DNA from 3 places in the Halopseudomonas sp. genome. Region 2 is predicted to be linked to each of the others. Evidence: predicted binding sites of a transcription regulator. Region 2 holds the regulator's gene; each other region holds the start of a gene.
What was found. The regulator LexA, encoded in region 2, represses DNA repair genes until DNA is damaged. The targets are predictions, from matches to a motif close to CTGTNTNNNNANACAG.

Region 1: the regulator LexA is predicted to act here: its motif matches at 5,744-5,759, upstream of recN (DNA repair protein RecN).
Region 3: the regulator LexA is predicted to act here: its motif matches at 5,156-5,171, upstream of recA (recombinase RecA).

What each region holds. Positions count from the first base shown of each region.
Region 1 is NZ_JAYPMU010000007.1:85,332-92,796, reverse strand. Features, by position in the region: gene AAFM31_RS07445 (hypothetical protein) at 51-827, shown strand; gene dapB (4-hydroxy-tetrahydrodipicolinate reductase) at 891-1,697, opposite strand; gene dnaJ (molecular chaperone DnaJ) at 1,712-2,848, opposite strand; gene dnaK (molecular chaperone DnaK) at 2,972-4,891, opposite strand; gene grpE (nucleotide exchange factor GrpE) at 4,981-5,556, opposite strand; gene recN (DNA repair protein RecN) at 5,787-7,460, shown strand.
Region 2 is NZ_JAYPMU010000001.1:147,468-154,932, reverse strand. Features, by position in the region: gene fadA (acetyl-CoA C-acyltransferase FadA) at 1-504, shown strand, start outside; gene AAFM31_RS00740 (DUF1653 domain-containing protein) at 587-799, shown strand; gene topA (type I DNA topoisomerase) at 893-3,514, shown strand; gene AAFM31_RS00730 (DUF6586 family protein) at 3,526-4,026, shown strand; gene AAFM31_RS00725 (hypothetical protein) at 4,099-4,344, shown strand; gene sulA (SOS-induced cell division inhibitor SulA) at 4,411-4,899, opposite strand; gene lexA (transcriptional repressor LexA) at 4,910-5,518, opposite strand; gene AAFM31_RS00710 (TetR family transcriptional regulator) at 5,731-6,399, shown strand; gene AAFM31_RS00705 (L,D-transpeptidase) at 6,456-6,944, shown strand; gene nagZ (beta-N-acetylhexosaminidase) at 6,994-7,465, shown strand, end outside.
Region 3 is NZ_JAYPMU010000003.1:206,103-213,567, forward strand. Features, by position in the region: gene groL (chaperonin GroEL) at 1-795, shown strand, start outside; gene fdxA (ferredoxin FdxA) at 1,300-1,623, opposite strand; gene mutS (DNA mismatch repair protein MutS) at 1,769-4,348, opposite strand; gene AAFM31_RS04005 (CinA family protein) at 4,591-5,112, shown strand; gene recA (recombinase RecA) at 5,224-6,261, shown strand; gene AAFM31_RS04015 (regulatory protein RecX) at 6,274-6,717, shown strand; gene AAFM31_RS04020 (LOG family protein) at 6,677-7,465, opposite strand, start outside.

The DNA.
Region 1 (7,465 bases), on a different contig from region 2:
AGGCCTCGGAAAACACAAGAACAAGATCAAAGGACCCGGGGATTCTCACCATGCCAACGCTCTTCAAACGCCTGCTGGTGCTGCCACTGCTGCTCATCGCCTCGCTAGCTTATGCAGACCCACAGCGCCTGCAACAACTGCACGAATTCCGCAGCGAAGCCTTCAAGGCCAGCACCTACCTGCTGATCGACAACAACCTGTACGAGCGCGTTCGCGAGCCCGGCAACCGCGAAACCTATAACACCGCACTGCAGCAAATGGATGCCCTTCTGCGGCAAATGAACAACCCGGGCGATCTGCGCACCCTCTACAACGACTTCGTTAAACTGGTTCGCGAACTAGAGGCCATGCCGCAAGGTGAGGAGTATTACAGCCTCGCCACCGTCAACCGCATCATGATGGCCCACGGCAAGCTGGAAAACGCCGCAGCCGAACTGTACGAAGCAGAAGTCGCCGGCAGCCCAGAGAACCTGGTCGCCCTGCAGCGCCAAAGCATCGAGACTAGCCGCATCCTCCTGCTATACGAGAACAACATGTTCAGCTCCGTCGGCGTCTACTTCCTGCCGGCACGCGAGGGACTGTTTGATGAACTGGACATCCGCATCAGCGAAGGCTCAGCCAAACTCAAGCAATTGATGCCAGAGCACACTGACACCTTTGCCCGACTCGATAAGCAGTACAGTTTCATCCAGCCGCGCCTGATCAATCACCACGCCGACTGGGTACCTACTATCGCCGCGTTCTACCTGACCAAAAATACCCAGACGCTGGACGACCTGTCCCGTGAGCAAGCGAACCTCGCGGAGGCCAGCGTCAGCACCAACTGATGCCACGCCCACAAAAAAGGGTGGCCGATTGGCCACCCTTTTTTGTGGGTATTACCCAGATATCTAGCCTTTGAAGCCCAGAACATCCTGCATATCAAACAGACCCGCGCCGCGACCATCGAGCCACATAGCTGAACGCACAGCCCCCTTGGCGAAAGTCATCCGACTGGACGCCTTATGGGTAATCTCTACCCGCTCGCCCTCGGTTGCAAACAGCACGGTATGATCTCCGACCACATCGCCAGCACGCACAGTGGCAAAACCAATGGTTTTCGGATCACGTGCACCAGTCTGCCCCTCACGACCATAGACAGCGACCTCAGCCAGATTGCGCCCCAGCGCATCAGCCACAACCTCGCCCATACGCAGCGCCGTTCCGGACGGTGCATCAACCTTGTGACGGTGATGCGCCTCAATCACTTCGATATCAGCCTCATCCCCCATGACTCGGGCAGCCATATCCAGCAGCTTGAGGCAGAGGTTGACGCCGACACTGAAATTAGGCGCAAAAACGACAGGTATCTGCTTGCCCGCCTCAGCCAACAGAGCCTTTTCCTCTTCGGAAAAACCCGTTGTACCGATGACCATGGCCTTGCCAGCATCACGACAGATCTGCAGATTGACCAGAGTGGTGGTGGGGTGCGTGAAGTCGATCAGCACGTCAAAGTCATCAGCCACCTGCTTAAGGTCGCCACTGATGGCAACGCCAAGCCGACCGACACCCGCCAACTCACCCGCATCAGCACCCACCAGCGAACTGTCAGGACGCTCGATAGCCGCCGTCAGCGCCGCACCGTCAACCTGCCCGATGGCCTCGATCAGTGTCTTACCCATGCGCCCGGCAGCACCAATTACCGCAATCCGTCTCATGTCGCGTCTCCGACTCAGAACTTCATGTCTTCAAAGAAATTTTTTACACCATCAAACCAGCTCTTGGCCCGCGGCGACTGACTGGAACCCTCTTCCTCGAGCGTCTGGCGCAACTCTTCCAGCAATTCACGCTGCCGCTTGGTCAGATTCACCGGCGTCTCAACCACAACACGGCACAACAGATCGCCCGGCGACCCACCGCGCACCGGCGTCACGCCCTTGCCGCGCAGACGGAACAACTTGCCGGTTTGCGCGCCTTCCGGAATCTTCAATTTGACCCGGCCATCCAGCGTCGGCACTTCAAGCTCACCGCCCAGCGCCGCATCAACAAAACTGATCGGCACTTCGCAATACAGATTCTTGCCGTCACGCTCGAAAATTTTGTGCTCACGCACCGATACGACGACATACAGGTCGCCCGCCGGCCCGCCATTGACCCCCGCTTCGCCCTCGCCAGCCAGACGAATCCGGTCGCCGGTGTCGACGCCTGCAGGCACCTTGACCGACAGATTCTTCTGCTTCTCGACGCGACCATTGCCGTGACAGTCTTTGCACGGGTCGGTGATCATCTTGCCGGTACCGTGACAACGCGGGCAGGTCTGCTGCACCGAGAAGAAACCCTGCTGCATACGCACCTGACCGTGACCACCACAGGTAGTACAGGTCGTCGGCGTGGTGCCTTTCTTCGCACCGCTGCCATCACAGGTCTCACAGCCAACCAACGTCGGCACCCGAATAGTTACCGTGGTGCCGCGTACCGCCTCTTCCAGATCCAGCTCCAGGGTGTAGCGCAGGTCACTGCCGCGCTGCACACTGGAACGACCGCGGCCACCGCCGCCACCAAAGATGTCACCAAATACATCGCCAAAGATATCGGAGAAGTTGGCTCCACCGCCGAAGCCGCCCGCACCGCCACCCATGTTCGGGTCAACACCGGCGTGACCGTATTGGTCGTAGGCTGCCCGCTTGTTAGCGTCGGTCAGCACTTCGTAGGCTTCGGTTGCTTCCTTGAACTTCTCTTCTGCATTCTCGTCATCCGGATTGCGATCCGGATGAAACTTCATCGCCAGACGGCGATAGGCCTTCTTCAGCTCGGCCTCGCTGGCGCCTTTTTCGACACCCAGCACTTCGTAATAATCACGCTTGGACATGTGTTCGATTTCCCTCAGAGAGACACTCGGCACAAACGGCAACGCGGGAGAAGCTCCCGCGTTGCCAGGCAGAGTGGCCTGACGGTGCGCTCAGCACACCGTCAGGCCCGGTTCATCAAAGACTTACTTGTTGTCCTTGACCTCTTCGAACTCGGCATCGACCACGTCATCGGCATCGTTACCGGACTCGGCACCTGCCGCGCCCTCCGCCTGACCTGCCTGCGCCTGCTCAGCGTACATTTTCTGCACCAGCGGACCGGAAGCTTCGGACAGCGCATTGATCTTGGCTTCGATCTCTTCCTTTTCACCGGTCTTGATCGCCGCTTCCAGATCAGTCAGCGCGGTTTCAATGGCGGCCTTCTCTTCGTCAGTCGCCTTGTCACCAGCCTCAGTCAGGGTCTTGCGAGTCGCGTGAACCAGTTGATCCGCCTGGTTACGAACGGTCACCAGCTCTTCGAACTTGCGATCTTCCTCGGCGTTAGCCTCGGCATCACGCACCATCTTCTCGATTTCGTCATCCGACAGACCAGAGGACGCCTTGATCACGATGGACTGCTCTTTGCCGGTCGCCTTGTCTTTGGCGGACACGTTCAAAATACCGTTGGCATCGATATCAAAGCTGACTTCGATCTGCGGCACGCCACGCTGCGCCGGCGGAATGTCGGCCAGGTCGAAACGGCCCAGCGACTTGTTCTGCGACGCCTGCTTGCGCTCACCCTGCAGCACGTGAATGGTCACCGCCGTCTGGTTGTCATCAGCAGTGGAGAACACCTGCGACTTCTTGGTCGGGATGGTGGTGTTCTTCTCGATCAGCGCAGTCATCACGCCGCCCATGGTTTCAATACCCAGCGACAGCGGAGTAACGTCCAGCAGCAGCACGTCTTTCACGTCACCAGCCAGAACAGCACCCTGAATGGACGCACCAATGGCAACCGCTTCGTCCGGGTTAACGTCCTTGCGCGGCTCCTTATTGAAGAACTCGGCAACGGTCTTCTGCACCAGCGGCATGCGGGTCTGACCACCAACCAGAATAACGTCGTTGATGTCAGACACATCCAGACCGGCATCCTGCATCGCGATGCGGCAGGGCTCGATGCTGCGCTTGATCAGGTCTTCAACCAGCGATTCCAGCTTGGCACGCGTCACCTTGACGTTCAGGTGCTTCGGGCCGGACGCGTCTGCAGTGATATACGGCAGGTTGACGTCGGTCTGCTGGCTGGAAGACAGTTCGATCTTGGCCTTCTCTGCCGCCTCCTTCAGACGCTGCAGCGCCAGCGGATCGTTGTGCAGATCAACGCCGTTCTCTTTCTTGAACTCGTCTGCCAGGTAGTCGATCAGACGCATGTCGAAATCTTCACCACCCAGGAAGGTGTCACCATTGGTGGCCAGCACTTCGAACTGATGCTCACCGTCCACTTCGGCGATTTCGATCACGGAGACGTCGAAGGTACCACCACCCAGATCGTATACAACGATGGTGGAGTCGCCACGCGCCTTGTCCATGCCGTACGCCAGTGCGGCTGCGGTCGGCTCGTTGATGATGCGCTTGACCTCCAGACCGGCGATGCGACCAGCATCCTTGGTGGCCTGACGCTGACTGTCGTTGAAGTAGGCCGGAACGGTGATAACCGCTTCGGTAACCGGCTCACCAAGGTAATCCTCGGCGGTCTTCTTCATTTTCTTCAGTACTTCAGCAGACACCTGCGGCGGAGCCATTTTCTCGTCATTTACCTGAACCCAAGCGTCGCCATTGTCGGCCTTGACGATCTTGTACGGCACCAGCTTGATGTCTTTCTGAACGACGTCTTCTTCAAAGCGACGACCGATCAGACGCTTGACCGCGTACAGGGTATTCTGCGGGTTGGTAACCGCCTGACGCTTGGCCGACTGGCCAACCAGAGTTTCACCGTCGTTGGTGTAGGCGACAATCGATGGAGTGGTACGACCACCCTCAGCGTTCTCGATCACCTTGGCGGAACCGTTTTCCAGAATAGAGACACAGGAGTTGGTGGTCCCCAGGTCGATACCGATAATCTTGCCCATAAGTTTCTCTCCGAATCTGACTGCCGCGTATTGGTCAGCGGCGCTGTTTATCTGTTCATGAGCCCTTGATGGGGGCTGCTAAATCAATTTCAAGCCTGCTCATCAATCGAGGGGGGCGCACCAGCGGCCGGGGCCTTGCTGACGACTACCATGGCCGGACGCAGCAGACGGCCGCTGAGGGTGTAGCCCTTCTGGAACACCTTGAGTACGGTATTCGGTTCAACGGCGGTGCTTTCTTCCATCGCCATAGCCTGATGCAACTCAGGATTGAAGGGCTCGCCCTCGGGCAGCACCGGCACCACCTGGAACCGCGCCAGGGTGTCGGCAAACATCTTCAAGGTCAGCTCAATCCCCTCGCGCATCGGCTTGATCGCTGGATCATCGGCGCTGGACAGCTCCAGGCCACGCTCCAGGCTGTCGACAATCGGCAGCAGGTCGTTGGCAAAACGCTCCAGCGCGAACTTGTGCGCCTTCTCCACATCCTGCTCGGCCCGGCGACGCGCATTCTGCACGTCAGCGGCAGCCCGCAGAGCCTGATCCTGGACGGTAGCCAGCTGTTCTTCCAGACTTGCTACACGCGCTGCAAGATCACCCTCGGGAGTCGCAACGGTCTGGTCAACCATGTCGTCCTGATCCTGCAGATCCGGTCTCTGTTCCTCTGCCATGTCTTTCTCCTGTAATAGGCTGGGCGTGTGTTTGCGCGCAATCGCTGTACACGCAGTCAATAATGAACGACCGGCGTAACCGATCGCGTCTGGCAACCTATATGGGGACTGTCCACACGGCTTCAAGGGTCAATTTGCACAGCGATGCACGAGGAACAGGAGGGGCTTGTCGCCCTCGAGCAAACTACTGTATAAACAACCAGAACATTTTTCTTCCAGGAGCGCGCGCCATGCTGGTCCATCTCGCGGTCAATAACTACGCGATCGTCGACAACCTCGAGCTCGAACTCAGTGGCGGCATGAGTGTAATTACCGGCGAAACCGGTGCCGGGAAATCGATCATGCTCGACGCCCTCGCCCTGACTCTGGGCGACCGTGCCGATAGCGGAGCCGTGCGCCCCGGCTCAGACAAGGCCGACATCCTGGCCACCTTTGACATTCGCGATATCCCGGAAGCACGCCAGTGGCTCGAAGAGCGCGACCTGGCGCAGGATGACGAGCAAGTCATCCTGCGGCGCGTGATTACCGCCGAAGGCCGCTCACGCGGATACATCAACGGCGCCCCATGTCCCCAGCAGGACCTGCGCGCATTGGGTGAGATGCTGATCGACATCCACAGTCAGCACGAACACCAATCACTGCTGAAAACCGATACCCACCGCCGACTGTTGGACGAATACGCCGGCGCCGGCGATCTGGCACGCCAGGTCCAACTTGCTGCCCAGCGCTGCCGCCAAACCGAAAAGGCCCTGCGACAGGCCAGTCAGCAGAGCGAGGACCAAACTGCGCGCCAGCAACTGCTCACCTACCAACTGGACGAACTCGATAACCTCAGCTTGCAGGATGGCGAACTCGAAGCACTGGAAACCGAGCAACGCCAACTCGCCAGCGCCGACCAGATCCTGCATTCCTGCCAGCAGGTCATCAACATCTGCAGCGAAAACGACTCCGGCAGCGTTTTGGAAGCCCTCACCGCCAGCCTGAGCAGGCTCGACGCATTCAAAAGTCACAGCACACAGCTGGGCGAAGCCAGTGATTTGCTTGCCAGCGCACAGATTCAAATCGAGGAAGCCGTCGGCGAACTGACGCGCTACCTTGACCACTTCGAGGCCGACCCGGAGCGTCAGCAATACGTCGAAGAGCGCCTCAGCGCAATCTTCGACCTCGCACGCAAGCACCGCATCCAGCCGCACGAGCTGCCCGCGCTGCAGCAGCAACTGATCGACGAGCTGGAAGGCCAGCAACAGCAAGCTGCCGACGCAGAGCGTCTGCAGGAAGAACTGATTGCCTACCAGGCTCACTATCGCCAACTAAGCGAAAAGCTATCGGCGCAGCGCAGCAAGGGCGCAACCAAACTGGCCAAGGCCGTTACCCAAGAGATCCAGCGTCTTGGCATGCCGGGCGGACGTATTGAGCTGCAGCTGACGCCGCTGGATGCCGACAGCTACCCGGTTACCGGACTGGAGAGCGTTGAGTTTCTGGTCAGCGCCAACCCCGGGCAGCCGGCCAAGCCGCTGGCCAAGGTGGCGTCTGGCGGCGAACTTTCGCGTATCAGCCTGGGCATTCAGGTCATCACTGCACAGACGTCGCGCGTCCCTACGCTGGTATTTGATGAGGTGGATGTCGGCATCGGCGGCCCAACGGCCGAGATCGTCGGCCAACTGCTGCGGCAACTCGGCGCTCGCGGCCAGGTGCTGACCGTTACGCACCTGCCCCAGGTCGCCGCGCAGGGCCATCAGCACCTGTTCGTACGCAAGCAACAAACACGCAACAGCACGCGCACCTGTATCGACCAGTTGGACGAAAGCGCCCGCGTGCAAGAAGTCGCTCGCATGCTCGGCGGTGTCGACCTGACAGACGAGTCACTTGCTCACGCCCGTAAGCTGCTTAGCGCCACCCACTGAGCAGA
Region 2 (7,465 bases):
GCCCTGCGTCCGGCGTTCAACCCGAAAGGCGGTACCGTTACTGCGGGTACCTCCTCGCAGATCACTGACGGCGCTTCCTGCATGATCGTGATGTCTGCCGAACGCGCTCAGGCCCTGGGTCTGGAGCCGCTGGCTGTCATCCGTTCCATGGCGGTTGCGGGCGTTGATCCGGCGATCATGGGTTACGGCCCGGTTCCGTCCACCAAGAAGGCGCTGCAGCGCGCTGGCCTGACCATGGATGACGTCGACTTCGTTGAACTGAACGAAGCCTTCGCCGCCCAGGCTCTGCCGGTCCTGAAAGACCTGAAGTTGCTGGACAAGATGGACGAGAAGGTGAACCTGCACGGCGGCGCGATCGCCCTGGGTCACCCGTTTGGCTGCTCCGGTGCGCGTATCTCCGGCACCCTGCTGAACGTCATGAAACAGAACAGCGGCACCATTGGTATCTCTACCATGTGCGTTGGTCTGGGTCAGGGTATCACCACGGTCTTCGAGCGCGTCTGAAGTCAGTAGGTGTTACAGGAAGCCGAGGCCTTGTGCCTCGGCTTTTTTATTGATGCTGTCAGTGGGCAGAGGAGGTTCAACAATGCGTCCCGGGCGCTATCGGCACTATAAAGGAAAGGACTATCAAGTCATTGGTCTGGCGCGGCACTCTGAGACCGAGGAGCAGTTGGTTGTTTATCGAACGCTGTATGGCGAGTTCGATCTTTGGGTAAGGCCGCTGGCCATGTTCAATGAAGTGGTTGAGGTTGACGGGGAGTCACATCCGCGCTTTACCTTTATCAGCGAAGACGTGTAGGCTCTGGCCCCTCCAGTCCATCCGGCAATCTGCCGAGCGATGTGGCTGAGTCGCCAGTTTCGAGTTCAGTTCGGGTCAGGAAAACAAGTATCCATGGGAAAAGCACTGGTCATTGTGGAGTCGCCAGCCAAGGCCAAGACAATCAACAAGTATCTCGGCAACGAGTATGTGGTGAAGTCGAGTATCGGCCATATTCGCGACCTGCCCACCAGCGGCAGTGGCAAGACCGAAAGCAAACCCAAGGGTGGCCGTAAGGTCGCCGCCAGCGAGCAGGAGAAGCAGCAGAAGGCGCGAGCCCAGTTGGTCAAGCGCATGGGTGTCGATCCTGAGAACGACTGGAAAGCGCACTACGAAATCCTGCCCGGCAAGGAGAAGGTCGTCGACGAATTGCGTCGTCTGGCCAAGGATGCTGACACCGTCTATCTCGCAACGGACTTGGACCGCGAAGGGGAAGCCATCGCCTGGCACCTGCGCGAGAGCATCGGCGGCGACGACTCGCGCTACAAGCGCGTGGTGTTCAACGAAATTACCAAGAAGGCCATTCAGGAGGCCTTCTCCGAACCCGGTGAGCTGGATATGAACCGGGTCAATGCCCAGCAGGCGCGTCGCTTTCTCGACCGCGTAGTGGGTTACATGGTCTCGCCATTGCTGTGGCAGAAAATTGCCCGTGGCCTGTCGGCTGGCCGTGTGCAGTCGGTAGCGGTCAAGCTGATCGTTGACCGTGAGCGTGAAATCCGTGCTTTTGTACCAGAAGAGTTCTGGGAAGTTCATGCGCGCCTCAATACGCCCAAAGCTGAAAGCGTTCGCTTTGAGGTGGTAAAACAGAACGGTGAGACCTTCCGTCCGACCAACAAAGCGCAGACTGACGCGGCGTTGGCTGTGCTGGAAAAAGCGGCGTACAAGGCCGTCAAGCGCGAGGACAAGCCGACCAGCTCGCGCCCCAACGCGCCTTTTATCACCTCAACGCTGCAGCAGGCTGCGAGCACGCGCCTGGGCTTCAGCGTCAAGAAAACCATGATGATGGCCCAGCGTCTTTATGAGGCTGGTTACATCACCTATATGCGTACCGATTCGACTAATCTGTCGGCGGACGCCATTGCGATGGCGCGTGGCTATATCGAAAGCAACTTTGGCGAAGCCTATTTGCCGGAGAAGCCAAACCTGTACAGCAGCAAGGAAGGAGCGCAGGAAGCGCACGAAGCAATCCGTCCTTCCGACGTTAAGCTCAAGCAGACCGACCTCAAGGGTATGGAGCGCGATGCTGAGCGCCTGTACGAGCTGATCTGGCGTCAGTTCGTGGCCTGTCAGATGACGCCGGCCAAGTACCTGTCGACCAGTATCCAGGTGGCTGCTGGCGAGTTTGAGCTGCGTGCCAAGGGCCGTATTCTCAAGTTTGATGGTTATACCCGTGTGATGCCGCAGCAGGGCAAGGGTGGCGAAGACGAGGTGTTGCCGGAGATCAAGGTCGATGACGTTCTGGCGCTGCAGGGCCTGGATCCCAAGCAGCACTTTACCAAGCCGCCGGCGCGCTACGCCGAGGCGAGCCTGGTAAAGGAGCTGGAGAAGCGCGGTATCGGTCGCCCATCCACTTACGCGTCGATTATTTCGACGATTCAGGATCGTGGCTACGTCACTCTCAACAACCGCCGGTTTTATGCGGAGAAGATGGGCGACATCGTCACTGAGCGCCTGAATGAAAGCTTTCCGAACCTGATGGATTATGGCTTCACTGCAAAGATGGAAGAGTCGCTGGATGACGTGGCTCACGGTGAGGTGCTTTGGAAACAGGTGCTGAACAACTTTTACGCCGATTTCAGTGCCAAGCTGGGTGCCGCGTCTGCGTCTGGCGAAGACAAGGGCATGCGCGCAAATCAGCCCACGCTGACCGACATCCCGTGCCAGGACTGCGGTCGGCCGATGATGATTCGCACCGCCTCGACCGGTGTGTTTCTCGGCTGTTCCGGCTACGCGCTGCCGCCGAAAGAGCGTTGCAAGGCGACCATCAATCTGGTGCCGGGCAACGAGGTGGCAGCGGATGATGAAGAGGGCGAGTCGCGCGTACTGCGTGGCAAGCACCGCTGTGCTATTTGTGGTACCGCCATGGACAGTTACCTGATCGACGAGCGGCGCAAGTTGCACGTCTGTGGTAACAATCCGGACTGTTCGGGTTTTGAGATTGAAGCGGGTCAGTTCAAGATCAAAGGCTACGACGGCCCGACGCTCGAATGCGACAAGTGCGGCAGCGAAATGCAGCTCAAGACCGGGCGTTTCGGCAAGTATTTCGGTTGTACCAGCAGCGAGTGCAAGAACACCCGCAAGCTGTTGCGCAACGGCGAGGCTGCGCCGCCGAAGGCTGATCCAGTGCCGATGCCAGAGCTCAAGTGCGAGAAGGTCGACGACGTCTATGTGCTGCGTGACGGTGCCTCCGGCCTGTTCCTGGCGGCAAGCCAGTTCCCGAAAAACCGGGAAACTCGGGCGCCATTGGTCAAGGAGTTGATTCCGCACAAGTCGGAGATCGATCCGAAGTATCATTTCCTGCTCGATGCGCCAGTGGCTGATCCGGACGGTAATCCGACCGTCGTGCGCTATAGTCGCAAGACTAAAGAGCAGTATGTGCAGACCGAGGTTGAGGGTAAGCCCACAGGATGGCGGGCATTCCATGATGGCAAGCGGTGGTCGGTGGATGACGGTCGCAGCAAGAAGGCCAAGCGGTAAGGCAGGCAACCATGGCTAACGAAGTCTATACCCGCACCAATCAGGCGTTGTACTTTGCTCGCCGGGCTATCGAATCCTGGCAGCAGGCGGAGCAGAGTGATGCGATCGATGCGCTGACGCAGGCGCAGTACCATCGTGAGCATGCGGTGTTTCACCTGTATCGGGGTGTTCTGGCGCTGATTCATGAGGTTGCGGATCGCTACCGCTGGCCGCTGGTCGATGCGCGTGATGTGGAGGGCGTGTTGATTCCCTCCGTGGTGACGCGTTTTCCCGGCCCTGAATTGGCTGAGTTGACCGAGTTGGCCGACAACTCGGAAACTTGGCTCGCGGGTGTTATTGCTGCCTGGCAACGCCTGCAGGCGCCGCCGCAGCCTGTCGATAACTCGACCAACTCTCTGATTGCTACCAGTGCTACTCCTGTCGCCGAATGGACCAGCGGGCAGGCGGAGGAGGCGTTGCAGGAAATTTCCCGTCGCGTACGGGCCTATCGGGACGGCATGCAGGAGTGGTGACGGCGGGATCGCGGATGCCCTGAATGCGGCGCTGTGTTACACTGCGCGCAGTTCAGACAGGAGATCTCCGCAATGCCTTCACCCTTCCTTGAAATCGTCGAGCTCGCCAACGGCAAGGTTGCTCTGCGCCGTTCCGACGAAGAAGGTGAGCCGTTGGTGGTGATCGAATTCTCCCGCGATGCGCGCGAGTATCTGCAGGAAAGTTATATCGAAGTTGCCAAGGCAATGATCAGCGCTGGTATGCAGGCAGCGGGTCAGATGATGGATGAGGACGATGGCGACGACGAGGTTATTCCTGAAAGTCGCGTTCTGCACTAAGTGATTTTGGACGTGCCATGAGCACCAGAAAGGCCAGCAGCTAGCTGGCCTTTTTTGTATCTGCTCTCAGCCAAGGTGAACGTTCAGGCTCTGGCAGCGACCGACCTGCGCCGCACGCTCGAGGCGAGGGGCTACGCAGCTGTCGCGGTCGAGCCAGCTGACGACGGTATGGCTGCCGCCCATCTTGAGCAGGTCACAGCAGAGCTTAAGGCTATCCATGCCAGCCTTGGAGCGCACAATCATGATGCGCTGAGGGTCGAGGTTGGCCCCTCGCAGCCACTGTTGGCTAACCGAGGCAGGCGGGTCGATCAGCGTAAGCCAGCGGCGGCAGTCCTTCTGGCTTAGTTCGCGCAATACCGGAGCCAGCCACTGCAAGCATTGACGGGCGCTGCCTTGCAGCGTCATCTCGCTGTAGCTGCCGTCCGGCTCATCCTCTTGCGGGCTGGCGTGAACGGGTTGCTCGAAGGCGTGGTGCTTGAGACGTGTCGCCATCAAGGCGTTATGAAACAGGTCAGTCTGAGTCAGGGTCTGTTGCTCGGTGCGGGCGTACTGCATGATCAGCTCCTCAGCGGCGGATAACTCCGACGCTTAAACCTTCAATGGTAAGTTCCTGTTCTGCGAGATCGACTTCAATTGGCTTGAAGTCCGGATTTTCTGCAATCAACGACACTTTGCGGCCCTGGCGTTGGAAGCGCTTGACGGTCACTTCCTCGCCGATGCGCGCGACGATGACTTGGCCATTTCGAGCTTCGCTGGTGCGGTGCACGGCCAGCAGGTCGCCATCCATGATGCCGATGTCTTTCATACTTTCTCCCTGAACGCGCAGCAGGTAGTCGGCGCGCGGGGTGAAAAAGTCGGGGGATATGCGGCAATGATCTTCGATGTTTTCCAGTGCCATGATGGGCGCGCCAGCGGCGACCCGGCCGATTACTGGTAACTGATCATCGTTTGCTTCGTTCTCTGACTCTGGCAGTCGGATGCCACGGGATGCGCCGGGGATCATCTCGATTGCGCCTTTGCGGGCTAGCGCGCGCAGGTGGTCTTCGGCGGCATTGGGCGATTTGAAGCCCAAGGTTTTGGCGATGTCGACCCGGGTCGGCGGATAGCCATTGCTGTCCATGTATTCCTTGATGAATGCCAGAACCTGCTGTTGTCGCGCGGTTAGTTTCTGCATCGCGGTTAGCCTGTGTTTTTATCCAGTATCTGGGATTATATACAGTTGTTTTGTCTCGGCAACCCCCAATGTTGATGCCGTTTACTTGAGCGGATTGATAAAGGAGTGGGAGAGTGGCGCGACTGATTGGCGCGGGGAGCAGGCTTGGGGTTGACACTAAATTCGTTTTAAACGTATGTTTGAAACGATTGTTTGTCTCACTGGGGGAGCGCATGGCGCAGTCCGACACGGTCAAGCGAATTCTTGACGCCGCTGAACAGCTTTTCGCCGAAAAAGGTTTTGCTGAAACCTCTCTGCGCCTTATCACCAGCAAGGCGGGCGTAAATCTGGCCGCCGTTAACTATCACTTCGGGTCGAAGAAGGCGCTGATTCAAGCGGTATTCGTGCGCTTCCTTGATCCATTCGTCAGCAGCCTTGAGAAAGAGTTGGACTTGCGTGAGTCGCGGGACAAGGACACGCCGCTGACGCTCGAGGCTCTGCTGGAGATGCTGGTGCATCAGGCGCTAGCAGTGAAGCCGCGTAGTGGTAATGACCTTTCTACCTTCATGCGCTTGCTTGGTCTGGCATTCAATCAGAGCCAAGGCCATTTGCGCAAATACCTCAGTGAAGTGTATGGCAAGGTATTTCAGCGTTATATGCAACTTCTGGTCAGTGCGGTGCCGGGCATACCTCCGCAGGAGTTGTTCTGGCGCGTGCACTTTATGCTTGGTAGTGCAGCGTTCACCATGTCGAGCATGAAGGCGCTGCGGGCCATTGCGGAAGCCGAGCTGGGCGAGCCTCGTCCCGTAGATGATGTCTTGCGCCTGATGGTGCCTTTCCTGGCCGCAGGCATGCGCGCTGAAAGCGCTGCGCTTGCGAGCCCCGAAGTGGTGGCACTCTAGGCTGCATTTACCTGCGCTGCGCTGTCCGCTAAGGTGTGCGCAGCGCCGGAGGTGACATGCAGCTTGATCATATCCATATTTCCCTGAACGATCAGACGCTAATCGGCTACCGCGCCGGTGAGCCGGTCTGTCGCTATATCGTTTCTACTGCACTTAACGGGCCTGGCGAGCAGGAGGGGTCCGGATGTACGCCGCGCGGTGCCCACCGCGTGCGTGCGCGCATTGGCGATGGTTTGCCGCTGGGTGCGGTGTTTATCGGCCGGCGTCCTACTGGCGAGATTTGGTCGCAAGCGTTGGCGGATCGGTTCCCGCAACGGGACTGGATCCTGACGCGTATTCTCTGGCTCTGCGGCGAGCAGGTCGGATTCAATCGTGGTGGTCGGGTCGATTCCCAGCGCCGCTATATCTATTTGCATGGTACTGGTGACGATCAGCCGATGGGTGAGCCGCTTTCTCATGGCTGCATCCGTCTGCGCAATGCCGACATGCTGGAACTGTTCGAACGCACACCGGTCGGTTGTAGCGTTCAGATTGATGCGCTTTGAGGGCGCGTTACCGTATTCAGGAGAAGTAATATTGAAACAGGGTGCCTTGATGTTGGATCTGCCTGGCCTTTGGCTGGAAGCAGAGGATCGGCAGTTGTTGCGTCAACCGGAAGTCGCCGGCTTGATCTTGTTTGCGCGCAATACCGAGTCGCCCCGTCAGGTTGCTGAGCTCGTGCGCTCAATCCGCAAGGAGCGTCCGGACATGCTGATTGCGATTGACCAGGAAGGTGGGCGGGTCCAGCGCTTGCGCCGCGACGTACTGCGCTTGCCGGCGTTGGCGGATGTGGCTGCGGTTGACGACGGCCGTGTCGAGTCTGTCGCCCAGGCGGCGGCCTGGGTTATGGCGACGGAGATGCTCGCTTGCGGTATCGATATCAGCTTTGCACCTGTCCTGGACCTTGATTACGGCCGTAGCCAGGTGATTGGTAACCGTTCGCTGGGTGGCGATCCTGCGCGGGTTGCGCGGCTGGCGGCCGCCTATATCGATGGTTTGCACGCGGCGGGTATGGCCGCTACCGGCA
Region 3 (7,465 bases), on a different contig from region 2:
CGTCGTAAGGCCATGCTGCAGGATATCGCTATCCTGACCGGTGGTACCGTGATCAGCGAAGAAGTCGGTCTGAGCCTGGAAACCACCACTCTGGAGCACCTGGGTCAAGCCAAGAGCGTTCAGATCAACAAGGACAACTCCACCATCGTTGACGGCGCTGGCGCCAAGGCTGATATCGAAGCCCGCGTTAACCAGATCCGCAAGCAGGTTGAAGAAACCACGTCCGACTACGACCGTGAGAAGCTGCAAGAGCGTCTGGCCAAGCTGGCTGGTGGCGTTGCGGTAATCAAGGTTGGTGCTGCTACCGAAGTAGAGATGAAAGAGAAGAAGCACCGCGTAGAAGACGCGCTGCACGCTACTCGCGCTGCCGTTGAAGAGGGTGTGGTACCTGGCGGTGGTGTTGCTCTGGTTCGCACTCTGGCTGCGATCGAAGGTCTGGCTGGCGACAACGAAGATCAGAACGTCGGTATCAAGCTGCTGCGCCGTGCTGTTGAAGCCCCGCTGCGTCAGATCGTTACCAACGCCGGTGAAGAAGCTGCCGTTGTTCTGGAGCGCGTCAAGGCAGGCGAAGGTAACTTCGGCTACAACGCTGCGACCGGCGCTTACGGTGACATGATCGATATGGGTATCCTGGATCCGGCCAAAGTAACCCGCAGCGCGCTGCAGGCTGCTGCTTCCGTTGCCAGTCTGATGATCACCACCGAGGCGATGATCGCAGAGCTGCCGGAAGAGAAGCCGGCCATGCCTGACATGAGCGGCATGGGTGGTATGGGCGGCATGGGTGGCATGATGTAATCAGCCCCCCGGCTAAACCCGAAACCCGGCTCTCGCGAGCCGGGTTTTTTTATGTCTTACCGATACCGTGCATGCGCACACCTTGTAAGAGATCTCCTACAAGGTGTGTGAGACTTCGCCGTCATGGGGCGTGGGTGGAATGGGTTTTTACTTGTGCTTAAATTGGTAACCATTTGATTTTATTGTATTTATATTTCTTATGGCAGTCTGTTTTGGTCGCTGGAGGGGGTTGCGGGCGGCCAGAGATTCCATATTATGTACCCATGCGCAACGGACGGCGCTACTCGGCAGGGAGCTGAGTCAGGGATTTTCAGGACGATGGAGCCAGGACGGCTGGACACGGAAAGCACATATGGAATAAAGAGTGGGCGGGCTATCCCGCCCCTTTTTTTGCCTGAAATTTGTGTCGCGCGACCTTTGGAGCGAGCGGCAGAGTCACGTCAGCAGGCAAGCAACAGACATAAAAAAAGCCGGCGTTGAGCCGGCTTTTTTGTGGACGCTGAATTAGCGCTCCAGGTATTGCAGTTTGTCCGGAACGCCATCCCACTCTTCAGCGTCGGCCAATGCGTCTTTCTTCTCGGTGATGTTCGGCCACACTTCAGCCAAATCTGCGTTCAGCTCGGTGAACTCCTGCATGTCCTCCGGTACTTCGTCTTCGGAGAAGATGGCGTTGGCCGGGCACTCAGGCTCACACAGTGCGCAGTCGATGCACTCGTCCGGATGAATGACCAGAAAGTTCGGGCCTTCGTAGAAGCAATCAACCGGGCAGACCTCAACGCAATCGGTGTATTTGCACTTGATACAGTTGTCGGTAACAACAAAGGTCATGGGGAGGTCTCCATTGAATCAGGCTGGCAAAATCTGGCGCGTAGTCTAGCAGTTTTTTCCCGGCGGTACAGGGTAACGCCGGGTTTTGCGCAGATTAAAGCGAGGTCGCAACACGTTTGATGCAAATGAATATCATTTGCTGAATTTACGACCACTCGCGTTTCAGTTTGTACAGTAGCTCAAGGGCCTGGCGTGGGCTGAGGTCATCGGGATCCAGGGCCTGCATCTGTTCAACCAGCGGGTGCGGCGCGCTGGCAAACAGATCACTCTGAAACGGTTGCTCATTGGTACCTGCAGGCTTGCTGCCGTGTTGCTCGAGGCTTTGTTGCTCAAGCTGCGCAAGGTGCTCGCGGGCCCGCAGGATTACCGGGCGCGGCACGCCGGCCAGTTGAGCAACCTGCAGACCGTAACTCTGGCTGGCCGGGCCGGGCTGTACGTTATGCAGGAACACAATGCGTTCATTGTGCTCGGTGGCGTTCAGGTGGACGTTGGCGACCCCTTCGTCGGTGTCGGCCATGCCGGTTAGCTCGAAGTAGTGCGTGGCAAACAGCGTGAAGGCCCGTACCTTGGCGAGATACTCTGCGGCGGACCAGGCCAGCGACAGGCCGTCGAAGGTACTGGTGCCGCGCCCCACTTCGTCCATCAGCACCAGGCTGGCTTCGGTGGCGTTGTTGAGGATGTTGGCGGTCTCGCTCATCTCGACCATGAAGGTCGAACGGCCGCCAGCCAGGTCGTCGCTGGAACCGATCCGGGTAAAAATGCGGTCGACGCAGGACAGCTCAACGTCGGCGGCGGGCACAAAGCTGCCGATATGGGCCAGCAGGACGATCAATGCGGTCTGGCGCATGTAGGTGGATTTACCGCCCATGTTCGGGCCGGTAATAACCAGCATGCGGGTGTCAGCGTCCAGATCCAGGTCGTTGGCAACAAAGGGCGTTTCCAGTACTTGTTCGACGACCGGGTGACGCCCCTGGCTGATCTGCAGCTGACTGCCTTCGATAAAGCGTGGACGGCTGTAGTCCAGGCTACCGGCGCGTTCTGCCAGCGTGCAGAGCACATCAATCTCGGCGAGGCTGGCGGCACTGGTTTGCAGGGCGGCAAGGTCTTCGTTCAGGCGATCCAGCAGTTCGTCATACAGCTGCTTCTCGCGGGCCAGTGCGCGGCTGCGCGCGGACAGCGCCTTGTCTTCGAAGGCTTTCAGCTCGGGGGTGATGAAGCGCTCGGCGCCCTTGAGAGTCTGGCGGCGAATGTAGTCCACCGGTGCCTGATCCGCCTGACTGCGGGACAGTTCAATGAAATAGCCGTGCACCCGGTTGTAGCCGACCTTGAGGGTGCTCAGCCCGGTACGCTCGCGCTCGCGGGTTTCCAGATCAATCAGGTACTGGCCTGCGTTCTCGCTGATGTTTTGCAGTTCATCCAGTTCGGCGTCGAAGCCGGCCTTGATCACGCCACCGTCGCGCAGTACTGCCGGCGGGTTTTCAATCACCGCGCGTTCCAGCAGGTCGGCTAGCTCGGGATAGGTCCGCACCTGATCTGCCAGTTTGCGCAGATGGGGCGTTTCCAGCGACTGCATGCAGTCCTGCAACGCGGGCAGGGCGGCCAGAGCGTCGCGTAAACGCGCAAGGTCGCGCGGGCGGGCCGAACGCAGGGCAACACGGGCGAGGATACGTTCGATGTCGCCGATGCCCTTGAGCTGCGGTTGCAGGTCCAGATAGAACTGCTGATCGAGCAGGGCGCTGATGCTGTCTTGACGGGCGCCGAGTACTTTGAGGTCGCGCAGCGGGCGGTTCAGCCAGCGCGCCATCAAGCGACTGCCCATCGCGGTCGCGGTGTGGTCGAGCACGTCGAGCAGGGTGTTGTCGCGGCCGCCGGACAGGTTCTGATCGATTTCCAGGTTGCGACGGCTGGCGCTGTCGATGATGACGCTGTCTTCGAAGCGCTCCTGAGCGATGCTACGAATATGTGGCAGAGCCGTGCGCTGGGTTTCCTTGGCGTAGCTGAGCAGAGCGCCGGCTGCGCCGAGGCCGAGGGTCAACTCTTGGCAGTCGAAACCGACCAGATCCTTGGTGCCGAACTGCTGGGTCAGCGCTTTGAAGGCGCTGTCTTGATCGAATTCCCAAGGCGCGCGGCGACGCACGGCACGGCGGCGCTCGATCGGCGTATTGCTTTCCCAGTCATCGGGAATCAGGAGCTCGGCTGGCGCCAGGCGCTCCAGCTCACCGAGCAGGGTTTCCCAGCCGCGCAGCTCCATCACCACGAAGCGACCGCTGTTGATGTCCAGAGTCGCCAGACCAAAGCCGCGTTCAGCACCAACCAGCGCTGCCAGCAGGTTGTCGCGGCGCTCATCCAGTAGCGCTTCATCACTGACGGTTCCAGGAGTAATGATGCGGGCAACCTGGCGCTCGACCGGACCTTTACTGGTGGCCGGGTCGCCAACCTGCTCACAGATGACGACGGACTCGCCCAGCTTGACTAGCTTGGCCAGATAACCCTCGGCCGCATGGAAGGGAATGCCTGCCATCGGGATCGGCTGACCGCCGGACTGCCCGCGGGCGGTGAGGGTGATGTCGAGCAGGCGAGCCGCTTTTTTTGCGTCGTCGTAGAAGAGTTCGTAGAAGTCGCCCATGCGGTAGAACAGCAGCTGTTCCGGGTGCTGCTGCTTGATGCTGAAGTACTGTTGCATCATCGGCGTGTGGGCGGTGGATTCGGATTTGCTCTTTTTCATCAATGACTCGAAATATGCGTAAAAGGCGGTGTCACCGGGCGCGATGGATGCGCTGAGGGCGGTGGCTGAGGCGCCGTTTCAGGTTGGCGCAAAGGGTATCACGTCGCTGCTTGTGACTGCAGCGCCGGGCAACGTTTGCGCGCGGTGAACCCTGTGCGCTTGAACGTGGTCGCAGGGGTATTCGCAGCGGGCCTGCCAACTGGCATGCTGTGGCCTGATTTCACCCTGTACAGGAGTACCGCATGTCGCACTATGACCCGTTGATTGACTCCGCCGCTGCACGGCTGGGCCGGGTACTGGATGAGCTTGGCTTCAAGGTGACCACTGCCGAGTCCTGTACCGGTGGGGGTATCGCTGAGGCCGTCACCCGGATTGCCGGCAGTTCGCGCTGGTTTGAAACCGGCTTTGTTACCTACGCCAACGCCAGCAAAAGCCGTTGGCTGGGGGTTGAGTCTTCAGACCTTGAGGCGCACGGGGCTGTCAGCGAACCGGTCGTTCAGGCGATGGCCAAGGGCGCACGGGATGCGGCGCAAGCGCAGATGGCTGTTGCCGTCAGCGGGGTTGCCGGGCCTGATGGAGGCAGCGCCGACAAACCGGTGGGCACTGTGTGGTTTGGCTGGGCGCTGGAGGATGGCAGCGTAGTCACTGAGTGCAAGCGTTTTCAGGGGGGGCGCCGAGAGGTGCGTGCCCAGACTGTTTTGCACGCACTTGAGCGGCTGGTAAAAGAAGCGCAGAAGCAGGCTGCGAACCGGTTGTCAGTCTGAATTAAATCGGGGGTAGGCGGGTCATTTTTTCTGTGGAATAATACTGACCAAATATACAGTAGTTGATCGGTTGGTCGCTTCGGTGCCCGCCCCAAGCCAAGAGGATGCGAAATGGACGAGAACAAAAAGAAGGCGCTGTCGGCGGCCTTGAGCCAGATTGAACGTCAGTTTGGCAAGGGCGCGGTGATGCGCATGGGCGATCACGAGCGTCAGGCCATCCCGGCCATCTCCACCGGCTCGCTCGGTCTGGATATCGCCCTCGGTATCGGCGGCCTGCCCAAGGGCCGTATCGTTGAAATCTACGGACCGGAGTCCTCCGGTAAAACTACTCTGACCCTGTCGGTCATCGCGCAAGCGCAGAAGCAAGGTGCAACCTGCGCCTTCGTCGATGCCGAGCACGCACTCGACCCCGAGTACGCCGGTAAGCTGGGCGTCAACGTGGATGACCTGCTGGTGTCGCAGCCCGATACTGGTGAGCAGGCGCTGGAGATCACCGACATGCTGGTGCGCTCCAACGCGGTGGACGTGATCATTGTCGACTCTGTGGCCGCACTGGTGCCCAAGGCCGAGATCGAAGGCGAGATGGGTGATCACCACGTCGGTGTGCAGGCTCGTCTGATGTCGCAGGCGCTGCGCAAGATCACCGGTAACATCAAGAACGCCAACTGCCTGGTGATCTTCATCAACCAGATCCGCATGAAGATCGGTGTGATGTTTGGTAATCCGGAAACCACCACCGGCGGTAACGCGCTGAAGTTCTACTCCTCTGTTCGTCTGGACATCCGCCGCACCGGCGCAGTGAAGGATGGCGACGAGGTGGTCGGCAGCGAAACCCGCGTCAAGGTCGTGAAGAACAAGGTAGCTCCGCCGTTCCGTCAGGCTGAATTCCAGATCCTGTACGGCACCGGTATCTACCACAATGCCGAGATCATCGATTTGGGCGTACAGATCGGTCTGGTCGAGAAATCCGGTGCCTGGTACAGCTATCAGGGCAACAAGATCGGACAGGGCAAAGCCAACGCGGCCAAGTTCCTGCAGGATAACCAGCAGGTAGCCGATGAGATCGAGAAGGCTATCCGTGATCAGCTGCTGGCCAAGCCGGGCAAGGCCAAGGCAGAAGCCGAGGCTGATGCAGAGCTGGAAGGCTAAGAGCGGAGCGTGATGCGCTCGCGTAACGCGCTGGACAGCCCGGCGGCAATTCGCCGCTCGGCAATGGATCTACTGGCGCGGCGCGAGCACAGTTACAGTGAATTGTTGGGTAAGCTGCGTCAGCGCGGCGCGTCGACTGATGCAGCGGAGATTGAGCTGGATCGCCTGGTCGAAGACGGTTTGCTCAGTGATGCGCGTTTTTGTGAAGCCTACCTGTATGCCCGTAGCCAGCGCGGTTACGGGCCCGCCCGGTTGAAGGAAGAACTACGCCAGCGCGGGGTGTCAGATTCGCTGGTGGAGCGCACGTTAGCCGAGTTTGACCAAGACTGGTCAGCGCTAGCTCAGCGTGTATTCAACAAGCGTTTTCCTGAAGGCAGGGCCAGTGATGCTGCTGAGCGCGGCAAGCAGCTGCGCTTTATGCAGTACCGCGGGTTTGGTGGTTTTCAGGTCGATTGATGAAGTCGATCAAGGCCCGCAGGCTGCCCTGATCCCGTTCATTGAAGTCAAAGCACAGACGCGTCAACGAACCCAGTTCGGGTTCATCCTGTTCCATCTCACACACGCCTTGCTGCACAAATCCCCCTGACCTGCAGATATGTCCAAAACGGGCGTCCAGCTGCGCCAGAGCCTGTTCGTTTAGTGGCTGATTCAAGCGCAACATGAACTGTTCGCCCACGCGCCGGGACGAGTGGTAATTGCTGTAGAAATCCAGCACTACCTGCATGGCCTGAGCGGGTGACGCGCAAGGTGTAAGCAGATTGATGTCGTCCGGTTTGATGTAGTGATTGTCTGCCAGTTGGCTGCGCAAGAACTGCAGGAAGGCCTGCCAGTACTGACCATCGGGTTGATCAAGCAGGATGATCGGCACCATCGGGCTCTTGCCCGTTTGCACCAGTGTGAGTACCTCCAGCGCTTCATCAAGGGTTCCGAAGCCACCGGGGCAAAGGATCAGTGCGTCGGCTTCTTTAATGAAGAACAACTTGCGCAGGAAGAAAAAACCGAAGGACAGATCGTGGCTGGTGTCGTGCACTACGCTGTTGGAGCGCTGCTCGAACGGCAAGGTGATGTTGAAGCCCAGGCTGTGATCCAGGCCGGCGCCCTCGTGGGTAGCGGTCATGATGCCGCCGCCGGCGCCAGTGATCGCCATGTAATCGTTGGCTGCGAGTTCGGCACCCATCGCGCGAGCCAGGTCGTACAGTGGATG